DNA from 2 places in the Syntrophomonas erecta subsp. sporosyntropha genome. Region 1 is predicted to be linked to the other one. Evidence: riboswitches for the same ligand, from Rfam matches in the RefSeq annotation. Region 1 holds a riboswitch; the other holds the start of a gene.
What was found. A riboswitch is a leader RNA that binds a small molecule or an ion and turns the genes downstream of it on or off. The one in region 1 is predicted to bind S-adenosylmethionine.
Positions count from the first base shown of each region.

Region 2: it holds a riboswitch for S-adenosylmethionine, as region 1 does, so the genes downstream of both, ACZ5Q0_RS05175 (O-acetylhomoserine aminocarboxypropyltransferase/cysteine synthase family protein) here and ACZ5Q0_RS00760 (methionine ABC transporter ATP-binding protein) in region 1, are expected to answer to the same signal.

Region 1 is NZ_AP042459.1:154,184-159,880, reverse strand. Features, by position in the region: gene ACZ5Q0_RS00770 (MetQ/NlpA family ABC transporter substrate-binding protein) at 44-865, opposite strand; gene ACZ5Q0_RS00765 (methionine ABC transporter permease) at 873-1,589, opposite strand; gene ACZ5Q0_RS00760 (methionine ABC transporter ATP-binding protein) at 1,582-2,610, opposite strand; SAM riboswitch class I at 2,686-2,789, opposite strand; gene ACZ5Q0_RS00755 (hypothetical protein) at 2,876-3,415, opposite strand; gene mnmL (tRNA modification radical SAM protein MnmL/YtqA) at 3,698-4,639, shown strand; tRNA gene ACZ5Q0_RS00745 (tRNA-Leu) at 4,725-4,811, shown strand; gene ACZ5Q0_RS00740 (S-layer homology domain-containing protein) at 4,984-5,697, opposite strand, start outside.
Region 2 is NZ_AP042459.1:1,080,399-1,086,095, reverse strand. Features, by position in the region: gene cls (cardiolipin synthase) at 442-1,902, shown strand; gene ACZ5Q0_RS05185 (MBL fold metallo-hydrolase) at 2,371-3,192, shown strand; gene ACZ5Q0_RS05180 (acyltransferase) at 3,298-4,359, opposite strand; SAM riboswitch class I at 4,599-4,703, shown strand; gene ACZ5Q0_RS05175 (O-acetylhomoserine aminocarboxypropyltransferase/cysteine synthase family protein) at 4,769-5,697, shown strand, end outside.

The DNA of each region.
Region 1 (5,697 bases):
TAGCTATAGGACAGGGGTTTTGCTTTGTTATATAATTAAGATTTTAGAAAGACGGGACGCAGGAATCCGGATAGTTATCTTCTAAAAACTTTTTGACTTCAGGTGACTGCAAAGCTTTGATAAGTTTTTGTACACTTTCTTTATTTTCATCGCCAGCCCTTACGACTAGGACATTAGCAAAGGGTGAATCTTTAGGCTCCATAAAAATAGAATCTTTAACCGGATTTAGATTAGCTTCCAGTGCGTAGTTGCTGTTAATAACACATAGGTCAAGATCTTCCAGGGCCCGGGCCAGCATGGGAGCATCCATCATTTTGATATCGAGGTTTTGGGGATTTTCAACTATATCGCGATCAGTTGCCAGTACCCCTACACCTTGTTTAAGTTTAATTAAACCAGCGCTTTCCAGTACTAAGAGGGCCCGGCCACCATTAGTGGCATCATTGGGGATACCTACTGTAAAACCGTCGGCTGTTTTGCCGATATCATCTATTTGTTTAGAATATACCCCCATAGGTTCATTGTGAACTTTAACTACCCATTTAAGATCAGCGTTATTTTTAGCATTGTAATCATCCAGGTAAGGTATGTGCTGGAAGAAGTTGGCATCAATTTGCTTATCCTTTAAAGCCGGGTTTAATAAAGCATAATCGGTAAATTCCTTTATCTCCAGATTAACACCTTGTTCCGCTAATAATGGTTTTACTACTTCCAAGATTTCGGCATGTGGCTTAGCAGTAGCACCTACTACAATTTTATCTGCTTGGGCAGATGGTTGGCTGTCCTTATCATTGCCAACGGCGCAACCAACTAGGGATGATATCGATAGCAATAATACCAGGGTTAAAACTAAAAACCTTTTCATTGCCTGTTTACCTCCTTATTTTAGCTGTTTTAGCTGCCAGGCTATCACCCAGCACCTGAATGGCCTGTACCATAATTATGAGTACTATTACGGTTATCCAGAGAATACCGGTTTCATAGCGTTGATAACCAAAATAATAGGCGAGAGTTCCTAATCCACCTCCTCCCACTATACCAGCCATGGCCGAGTAACTAATTAAATTGATGGTGGTTATAGCCACGCCCAGAATAAGGGACGGTTTGGCCTCCGGTAGTAAGACTTTGGTAATGATTTGCCACGAGTTAGCCCCCATAGAAAGGGCAGCTTCAATAAGTCCCCAATCAATTTCTTTTAATGAAGTTTCCACCATCCGCGCCACAAAAGGTATGGCTGCCAGAGTTAATGGAACCATGGAGGCAACCGTACCTATAAAACCGCCTACAATTAATTGGGTCAAAGGAATAACCAGGATCAAAAATATAATAAAGGGTATAGAACGAAAGGTATTGACCAGAAACCCTAATATTTTGTTTACCGGCATATTTTCTAGAATATGGCCTTTTTCGGTGGTAACCAGAATAACCCCTAAAGGAAGACCAAAAACATAGCTTAAAGCAGTAGAAATAGCTACCATATATATAGTCTCCCAGGTAGCAATTAAAACCCGCTCGGTAACCCAACTATAGTCCTGGTTTACTGCTCCTAGTAATACCGATAAGTCAATCGCCGATAATAGCTCAATCATTTTTCAACACCTCAATCTCCAGACCTTTACTACGCAGATAATCCATGGCTTGAGCCAGGATGGCAGCATCACCAATAAGTTCTAAAATCAGGTTGCCAAAAGGAGTATCCTTAACCCGATCAATGTTACCAAATAGAATATTAGAAGTGATGTCAAATTTGCGCAGCATTGATGATATAATAGGTTCGCCGGCTGATGGTCCGATAAAGGATACCCGCACCACACAGCTATGCTGGTGATCCAAATCGGTCTGAAAGTTAGCTAGATCTTCGGGGAGTTCATTTTTCATTACCGCGCTAATAAAGCTGCGCGAAGTTGAAGTGCCCGGATTAGAAAACATAGTCAGGACATCTCCCACTTCCACAATACGAGAATTATCAATAACGGCAACCCGGTCACATACCTGCTTAATTACATTCATATCATGGGTAATTAAAAGTATGGTAATATCAAGCTGCCGGTTAATATCTTTGAGCAGCTTTAAAATAGATCGGGTTGTTTGCGGGTCTAAAGCCGAAGTCGCTTCATCGGATAACAGAATTTGCGGGTCATTAGCCAGAGCCCTGGCAATACCTACTCTTTGTTTCTGCCCGCCACTAAGCTGGTCGGGAAACACTTTAGCCTTATCTGCAAGCCCGACCAGTTCCAATAATGATTCCACCTTTTTCCGTGCCTCCTGAGACGGTTTGCGCGCGATTTCCAGTGGAAATAGAACATTATCGAAAACTGTTCGTGAGGATAAAAGGTTAAAGTGTTGGAATATCATACCGATCTTCTGACGGGCAAAACGTAATTCGTGTTTGCTCAGGCTGGTAATATTTTGTCCGCCTACTAAAATCGATCCACTGGTGGGCTTTTCCAGCATATTAATACAGCGTATTAATGTACTTTTGCCGGCTCCGCTTAATCCGATGATACCGAATATTTCGCCTTTATTGATAGAAAGGCTGACATCGTCCAGGGCTAGAACCTCCTGGGTAGGTGTCCGGTATACTTTGGTGAGATTTTTAATTTCAATCAAGGGTTAAGCCTCCCAATTTGCAAAAAATAATGCCCCCTGGGCTAACCCAAAGAGGCAAGATACACCTATATCTTGCTCTTATCTGCCAGACAATGCAATCTGCAGGAATTAGCACCATACCAGATTTGGCTGGTTGCCGGGCGTCATTGGGCCAGTCCCTCAGCCACTCTCGATAAGAGAATGAATGGATTCGGTTATTGCAACACTACACATATATTAGCATTCAGCAGGTTTTGCCGTCAATAGACGAGCATGACAGTAAAACTTAACGTTTTATAGGGTCATTTTGTAATATGATTTTAGTTACCTTATTACCCCTTACCTGGAAAATTATACTGCGATTATTGTCACTACCGTAAACAGCATCAAAGTCATCGGGATGGCCACGAGAATAAACATAAGCATAATTTTGTCCATATAAAGCGATAACATCCTCAAAAGCATCTCCCACTTTGCTGCCGTGGGAGGTGGGAATATCCGGGGTTTGAATATGGACGCGATGTAAGATGTTTTCATGTTTAGTAAAGGTAAACAAACAATCTAAATCATTGGAGGAAAAAATAGTACTCATACCCAGGGTCTTTCCCTCGGGGTATAAAGCAGTAACTTCATCCCAATGACTTTGACCTACGTTAACAATACCCTGGCTGGTAGCCAGGCGGAAATCATCGTCAGTTAGCATCACGAGCTGCTGTGGATAGACTGTAACCAGTTTATCCTGGCTAAATACTGCTATTAAGCCGATCAGTGCTGCTACAATAACAATAATGGCGACTAACCGGTATTCTTTAAATATTGATCCCATAGATGTTATCCCCCCATAAATTCCATACCTAATCATTATATACTGCTAAAGGTTTAAAGAAAACGTTACTTAATTCGCATCCGGTAATCTTATGGAATGGTAATTTTTTCCGTTGTCACTGCTTGGTCATAGGCTTTCGATCCTATTTAATACCATGAGTATATCGTTACCATGGTATTTGACAGGTTTCAAGGCAAAACTAACCGGATGGCTACAAGCTTGATTAGAGTTATTTTTTATATGATATTATATTATGGAACTAGAGCAAAGAGGCGATTTATAATGAGTAACCAACTGGACCCGGCCATACTATGGGATGGTAAGAGATATCATAGCTTAAGTTATCACTTGCGTAAGAAGTTCGGAGGAAAAGTCTTTAAAATTCCCCTGGATGCAGGTTTTACTTGTCCGAACCGGGACGGAACCCTGGGAACAGGAGGATGTCTATTCTGCAGTCCCAAGGGATCAGGTGATTTTGCCGGCAGTCGTAATCTCACCATCCCGCAGCAGTTTGAAAAGATCAAGACCATGATGCACCGGAAGTGGCGGGAAGGATCTTATATAGCTTATTTTCAGGCCTTTTCCAACACTTATGCAGATGTTACCCATCTGAACGAATTATACAGCCAGGCAGTTAAACAGCCTGGTGTTGTAGGACTAGCCATTGCTACCCGGCCGGACTGTTTGCCGGAAGAGGTACTAGACCTGCTGTCTATACTTAATGAACGTACTTACCTATGGGTGGAATTAGGCTTACAAACTATCCATCCCCGGACAGCCCATAATCTTAATCTCGGTTATGATTATGAGCAGTTTTACCAGGCGTTGACTAAGTTACGCCGCCTAAATATTGAAACTGTAGCCCATATTATCCTGGGGCTGCCTGGCGAAAACCGAGCGGATATGTTGGCTACCGGTGAGGTAGTAGCTAATCTTGACCTGCAGGGCATTAAAATACACCTGCTTCACCTTATGAAGGGCACCGGGTTAGTTAAATTATATGAGCAGAATAAGCTGCGTTTTTTAGAAAAAGATGAATATATAAACCTGGTAGTTGATATTATGGAAAAGTTGCCTAAAGATATGATTATTCACCGGCTTACTGGAGATAGCCCCCGGGAACTATTAATAGGACCCGAATGGAGTTTGCACAAATGGGAAGTGTTAAATGCTATCGATCATGAAATGGCTAAAAGAAACACCTGGCAAGGGAAATATCAGTAGTCTTATAAAACCTAATTCATTTCTTGACAAGCGTTTAGCCTGTATACTATAATAAATCTTGCTGAGAGCAAACTAAATAAAACAAGCGGCAGTGGCGGAATTGGCAGACGCGCTAGATTCAGGTTCTAGTGGGGGCAACTTCGTGGAGGTTCAAGTCCTCTCTGCCGCACCATAGTAAAAGAAGGAGTTCATTAAGAACTCCTTAATTTTTTTACTAATTATTTTTGCTTTACTTGTTGCCTGGGGGGATTTTTTCTTTGGGGTTGTAGGCCAAGCTTAACAAGGGGATTTTCTGCTAAGCACTGCCATTCATATCGGTTTTACCCTCCGTGTTAGCTGCGGTATTAGCTTATTTCTATTCCCAGTTCATCCCTTTTATCATTCCAATAGGTTCTATTTATTATATATTCATCAGTATTAGATCTTCTAATCCTGGTATCTAAGAAATCATAAGTCCGGCCATCGTACTCAAAGCTATCGGGATCTATAATATATAGATCCCGGTTATCCAATCTTACCCAGCGGTTGTTTATCCGCAGTTCTACCTGGGAAGGTGGCCAGGTGAGCTCAACCCCCTTACGAATAAATACCAGATCACTAACCGCGATACTATCAATATTATCAGTCCGAATTACAATTAGTTCATCGTCACGATCATAGTAAATACCTTTGATAACTTCTTTGCGGTTATTGTATTCGCATTTAAAGGTGTAGTTGTTGATATTATAATTAGTATCATCTATCCTTATCCGATCCCGGGAAAAAACTTCGATATCATCTAAATCATACCGGGTGTTGCCGCGGTAAATCGTTACCTGGGATACCCGGTAACGTCGGCCGTTAATTTCTACATGGCTGGCAAAATTTGATTCCCGCTCGTTGCAGTCCAGGATAATTTCATCTCCCCGAAAACGTATTTCTTTCAACTTAAGCTGATAAGATTTGTCATTGCTTTCTCGTATCCGTATGGTAATCTGATCAGCAGGAAAACGGCGGTTTTTTACTAAAAATACGCCCTCACTATCTATTTTCACCTGGTCTAAATCGAAGTAATCCCC
Region 2 (5,697 bases), 930 kb from region 1:
CCCTTACTATCTCCCCCTTCGTGGGGAAGGAAAGCTTACGAAAGGGGTTAAATCATGCCCATAGAAAAGTATTCCAACCCTCCTTTGATTTTAATAAACGTAATTAGACCTGATCTTATTAAATTTAACAATAATGGTCGATTTCCCTTTTTTTGTGGGAATCAACCCGATAAATCTTATGGTAGGTATAGCCCGACATAATAATATTACATGATTTTAAGATACTGTGGTTGAGTTCTTCGACTTTTTCTAAGTATTTATTCTTACCAAATCTGGATGTTCCCACCGGTAGGAATAGGGGGATGTTTCCGTTGTTCCCTTTTGGCATGTTTTATTTAGCTATTGTGATAAAATTGGGCCAGGGAAAAATTTGCGCTACTATAAACGGTAGTCAAGATGGTGAACCGGTATTAAATCAAACCATATGAACCGGGAGGATATATGCTGGAGAATATTAGTGCGAGAGATATTCTGGATTTAATAATCCTGATAAACATAGTTTTTGTAGCGGTGGTGGTCCTTTTTGAGCGACGCAACCCAACTGCTACTCTGGTCTGGCTATTACTATTGGTTTTTGTGCCTTTACTAGGTTTTATTTTATATCTATTGTTAGGGCAGGATCTACGGAAAAAGAAGCTGTTTTATTTAAAAAAGGAAGAAGAAAAGCATATTGACCATTTAATCAGCCAGCAGGATCGGGAATTACATAGTAACCAACTAGTTTTTAAAGATCCACATATAGGCAGTTACCGGGATATAATCCACCTGCACTTAAAAAGTGATCAAGCTCTGTTTACTCAGGACAATCAGGTGGAGATTTTTACCGAAGGAGAACAGCTTTTCCAAGCGATGCTGGAAAGTATCAGCCAGGCGAGCCATTATATACACATGGAATACTACATCATACGTGATGATTCCCTGGGTCGAGCTATAGTTGATTTATTAAGTCACAAGGCTCGGGAAGGTGTTGAAGTAAAATTGCTTTATGATGGAATGGGGTGTATACGACTACCACAAGGCTTTTTCCGTCTGTTACAGGAGGCGGGTGGTGAAGTAGCCAGTTTTTTCCCTCCCTTTGTTCCTTATATTAATGTTCGTATTGATTATCGTAACCATCGTAAAATTTGCCTGGTTGATGGACAAGAGGGATATGTGGGAGGATTTAATGTTGGGAATGAATATAGAGGTTTATCAAAAAAATTTGGACGGTGGAGGGATACTCACCTGCGTATACGAGGAAGTGCCCTGGATGGTCTACAAAAGCGTTTTTTAATGGACTGGAGGTTTGCTAGTCACCAGAAAGATTTTAAGGTGATGGATAAAAAATACTTCCCCCCGCGACCAGCAATGGGTGAAAGCGGCCTGCAAATTGTATCCAGCGGGCCGGATGCTCCCTGGAGTTCTATACGCAACGGATATCTAAAAATGATCGGGCGGGCCCAAAAAAACATTTATATACAGACCCCCTATTTTGTCCCTGATGAAAGTGTACTGGAAGCACTAAAAGTGGCAGCACTATCTGGAGTAGATGTACGCATTATGATTCCCCGCAAAAAAGATCACCCCTTTGTACACTGGGCGGCCCTGTCGTATATAGGAGAACTTTTAGAAGCTGGGGCACGCTGCTACTACTATGAAGATGGATTTCTGCATAGCAAGGTAGTTACTACGGATGGCTTTTTTAGCAGTGTCGGTACCGCCAATCTAGATGTACGCAGTTTTCGGCTTAATTTTGAAATTAATGCTTTTATATATGATGCCCGGGTTACCCAATACCTGGAAAAGCACTTTAACAGGGATCTAAGTAATTGTACTGAAATTACCATGGAACAGTACTGCCAGCGCCCAACCAGGGTTAAAGCCAAAGAAGCTTTTTCCCGTTTACTTTCACCGCTACTATAAGATTGATTGCCCTAGCCAAAATTGTCAATTAACCGTTTGTAGTTTCCGGTGGAAGTTTATAGATTAGGAAGAGCAATATTTTATAAATAATGTATTATAGCTAATCAAACAGGCTTTCTTATGGCTAGTAATAATGATGTTATGATAATGTTAAGTAGAAGCAGCCCAAAGAGCAACCGGGATAGCATGTCAGCTGAGCAAACTACCAAGTACCAAGCTACCACTCCTCCATAGCTAAGGTCATCCTTTGATAGGGGTGGACTATGTTTCATAAAAGTATTTGGTACTCTTTATAAGTCTTGCCCTTCCCGAGAACTGGCAAGAAAAGTCAACGGGAACATTGGCACAAGTCCAATCACACCGTGTGCAGGACTGAAAGGGAAAGTGTAGTCGTACCCCTGGCTGCCCAAGGATGTTTGCTGGTGCAATTGCCTTCCCCCAATAAGGTCCGCTTATTATGAATGTAATGTGAATAATGAACTTATTAAGATTTATGCAGGGAGTTATGATATGCAGGTACATATTCTGGCCAGTGGTAGTACTGGCAATGCCGTTTACTTTCAATTCGGAAAGGCCCGTATCCTAGTTGATGCCGGCATCAGTGCCCGCCGGATTGAAAAAGGATTAGCGGAAATAGGAGTAAGAGGCAGGGATCTGGATGCCGTCTTGATCACCCACGAACACCAGGATCATATCCAGGGATTAGATGTATTTATACGGCGCTACCAGATTCCCGTTTACGCCCGGGAGCGAACCTGGGCAGGAATAAAGTGTAGTGAAAAATTTCCCCGGAAATGTTGCCAATATATAACGGCTGGTTTCGATCTGGGACCTATAAAGGTAGAGCCTTTTTCCATTTCTCATGATGCTGCTGATCCAGTAGGCTATGCTTTTTACTATGGGCAAAGAAAATGGGTTATGGCTACTGATCTGGGCATGATAACTCCAGGGGTAGAAAAGGCTATGGCCGGTGCTGATCTATTAGTGTTGGAATCTAATCATGATGTAGATATGCTGGTTAAAGGACCCTACCCCCTGTTTTTAAAACAGCGCATCCGCAGTAGCAAAGGGCATCTTTCCAACCTGGATGCAGGCCAGGTTTTAGCTCGATTACCGCGGCAGCGACCCATGCAGGTCTTTTTAGCCCACTTAAGCCAGAAAAACAATAATCCCCGCCTAGCCTACCAGACAGTCAGTGCGGTTTTGCAGCAATCCGGATGCCTGCTAGGAGATGAAATACAATTAAACTATACCCACCCGGATCATACCGCTAGTTACATCGCCCGCTAGATTGATCCATGCAAAATAGGGACAGGGGGACAGGTTTACTGTCCCCCTGTCCCCCCGGGCTTTTCCGGAACATTTAGGTTCGCCTTACCGTATACCCCCATCAGGCTAATTATGCCGCTGCCGAGGTACCCCTCCCAGATAACTTACCAGCGGAGTCAGGCTGACTATCCAGATCAGCAGCCAAGTGATCGCGGCGGTAGCTGCAAACAAAGCCAGCATACCAGGTACTCCCTGCCATATATTAGCCCATCCCGGCACCCAGGTCAGCTCCATCAGCACCGTCAGTACCAAGGGATGCAACAGGAATATAAAAAAAGACTGTTCAGCCAGCCAGGCAATCCAGTACCTGCTCTTCCGTAAAATCGGTTCCAGGTGGATAGCCAGCAGCAACAGAAAAGGGTAACTGCACAAGCTGTAAATAAATACTCCCGGGCGCAGGGAGGAAAAATATGCTTCACCCTGGTATCCTTCTACAAGAAGAATAATAAGGCTAGCTAGGTATATAAAGGTCACTGTTTTACTACGGGAGCTAAGCATTGAATTAAGTTTTTCCCGGTAACCTGCTAACCACATGCCAATGACAAAATAAAAGAGCCATTCCGGAAACAGAGCTGAATAATACCACTGGAGGGAAGGAAGAGTTATCCCCCCAGTGTCATTGGCATAGATTAGAATAATAGCTACACAGCTTACCATAAATGAACAGAGAAGCAGTTTTAACGGGTAGCGCTTTAACCAGTGGCTCAGCAAAGGGTATAATAAATAAAGCTGAAAAACAATGATGAGAAAATACAGGTGAAAAAAAGCAGTCCCATGCAGCAGATGGCTGCCTAGTCCGGATAGCCACAGGAGCAGATTACCCCCTGAATTATGCTGGTACAACTCTATCAGAAGGGCATAAATTACGGTCCATACAATATAGGGAATTAGCACCCTGCCAAAGCGGCGCCGGTAAAAATTCTTAACTGTTAGTGGATGCCTTTGTTCCCCATAAACCAGCAAGAAGCCGGACATAATCACAAAAAGGGGGACCGCATTTCGGGACGCCTGGTTAAGAATAAATGCTACCGGATTTAACAAGGCATAGCCGGCAGTGATATGGATAGCCATTACGGCTAGGGCAGCCAGGGCTCGCAGCATGTCATAGGCAAAAATACGTTTACTCATCACTTAATTTTCCTTTCCGCAAACAGTTTAATTGTAGCATAATAGTAATTACCTATGATTTTTTTGATAGGAAATTCTCGCTGTTATCAGTGACAGGATTAGATTTTTCCGTTATACTTGTCGCTAATGGGAACCACCCAGATGTGGCAATAAATTGAAACCGTCAGGTTAGAATTACGGAGAGATAAAGCAGGTAAGGCGGGTTCGGGTTTTATCCGGAAAAATTAATAATAAAACTGAACTTATCAAGAGAGGTTGAGGGACGGGCCCGATGACACCCGGCAACAGCTGGCTTTAAGCCAGAAATGTGCCAAATCCTGCAGGATAATCCTGAGAGATAAGAAGGGTTGATTTTTAGACCACTTCTTATTCGGAAGTGGTTTTTTAAACCGGGTAAGGAGGTTGAAGTATGAACAAGAAAATGGAATTAGAAACGATGGTCGTTCAGGAAGGATATAAACCAGAACCGGGACAGCCCCGGATACTACCGGTATATCAGAGTACCACTTATTTTTACGATCAAACTGATAAGGTAGCGGGACTGTTTGATCTGACTGAAACCGGTCATATGTATACCCGTATCAGTAATCCTACCCTAGAGCAAGTAGAAGCTAAAATTGCTGCTCTGGAGGGAGGAGTTGGGGCAGTAGCCACTTCTGCCGGGCAGGCAGCCGTTGCTCTGGCACTGCTTAATATTTGTCAGGCCGGGCAGCATATTGTGGCTGCTAGTACCCTTTATGGTGGTACCCATACCTTACTGGATTCTACATTTAGAAAAATGGGAATTGACACTACTTTTGTTAATCCTGACGCTGCAGAGGAGGAAATTGAGGCTGTTTTCCGGCCACAAACCCGGGTCCTCTATGCTGAAACTATTGGTAATCCAGGTATGAATGTTTTGGATTTCGAGAAATTCAGCCGGGTAGCCCGCCGCCAGGGGGTTCCTCTGATTGTAGATAATACTTTCCCTAGCCCCTACCTGTGCCGGCCATTTGAACATGGGGCCAATATTGTGGTTCATTCGGCTACTAAATATTTGGACGGTCATGCCACCAGTTTGGGAGGGTTTATTGTAGATGGAGGAAATTTCCCCTGGGACAACGGTAAATTTCCGGAATTGACCGAACCTGATCCTAGTTACCATGGAATTTGCTATGTAGACACTTTTGGGGGAAAAGCCTATATAACTAAAGCTCGAGTACAATTATTGCGTGATCTGGGGACCTGTATGAGTCCATTTAATGCCTTTTTGATAAACCTGGGTATGGAGACTTTGGCTCTGCGAATGGAACGGCACAGCTATAATGCTTTAAAACTGGCTAGTTACCTAAAAGACCA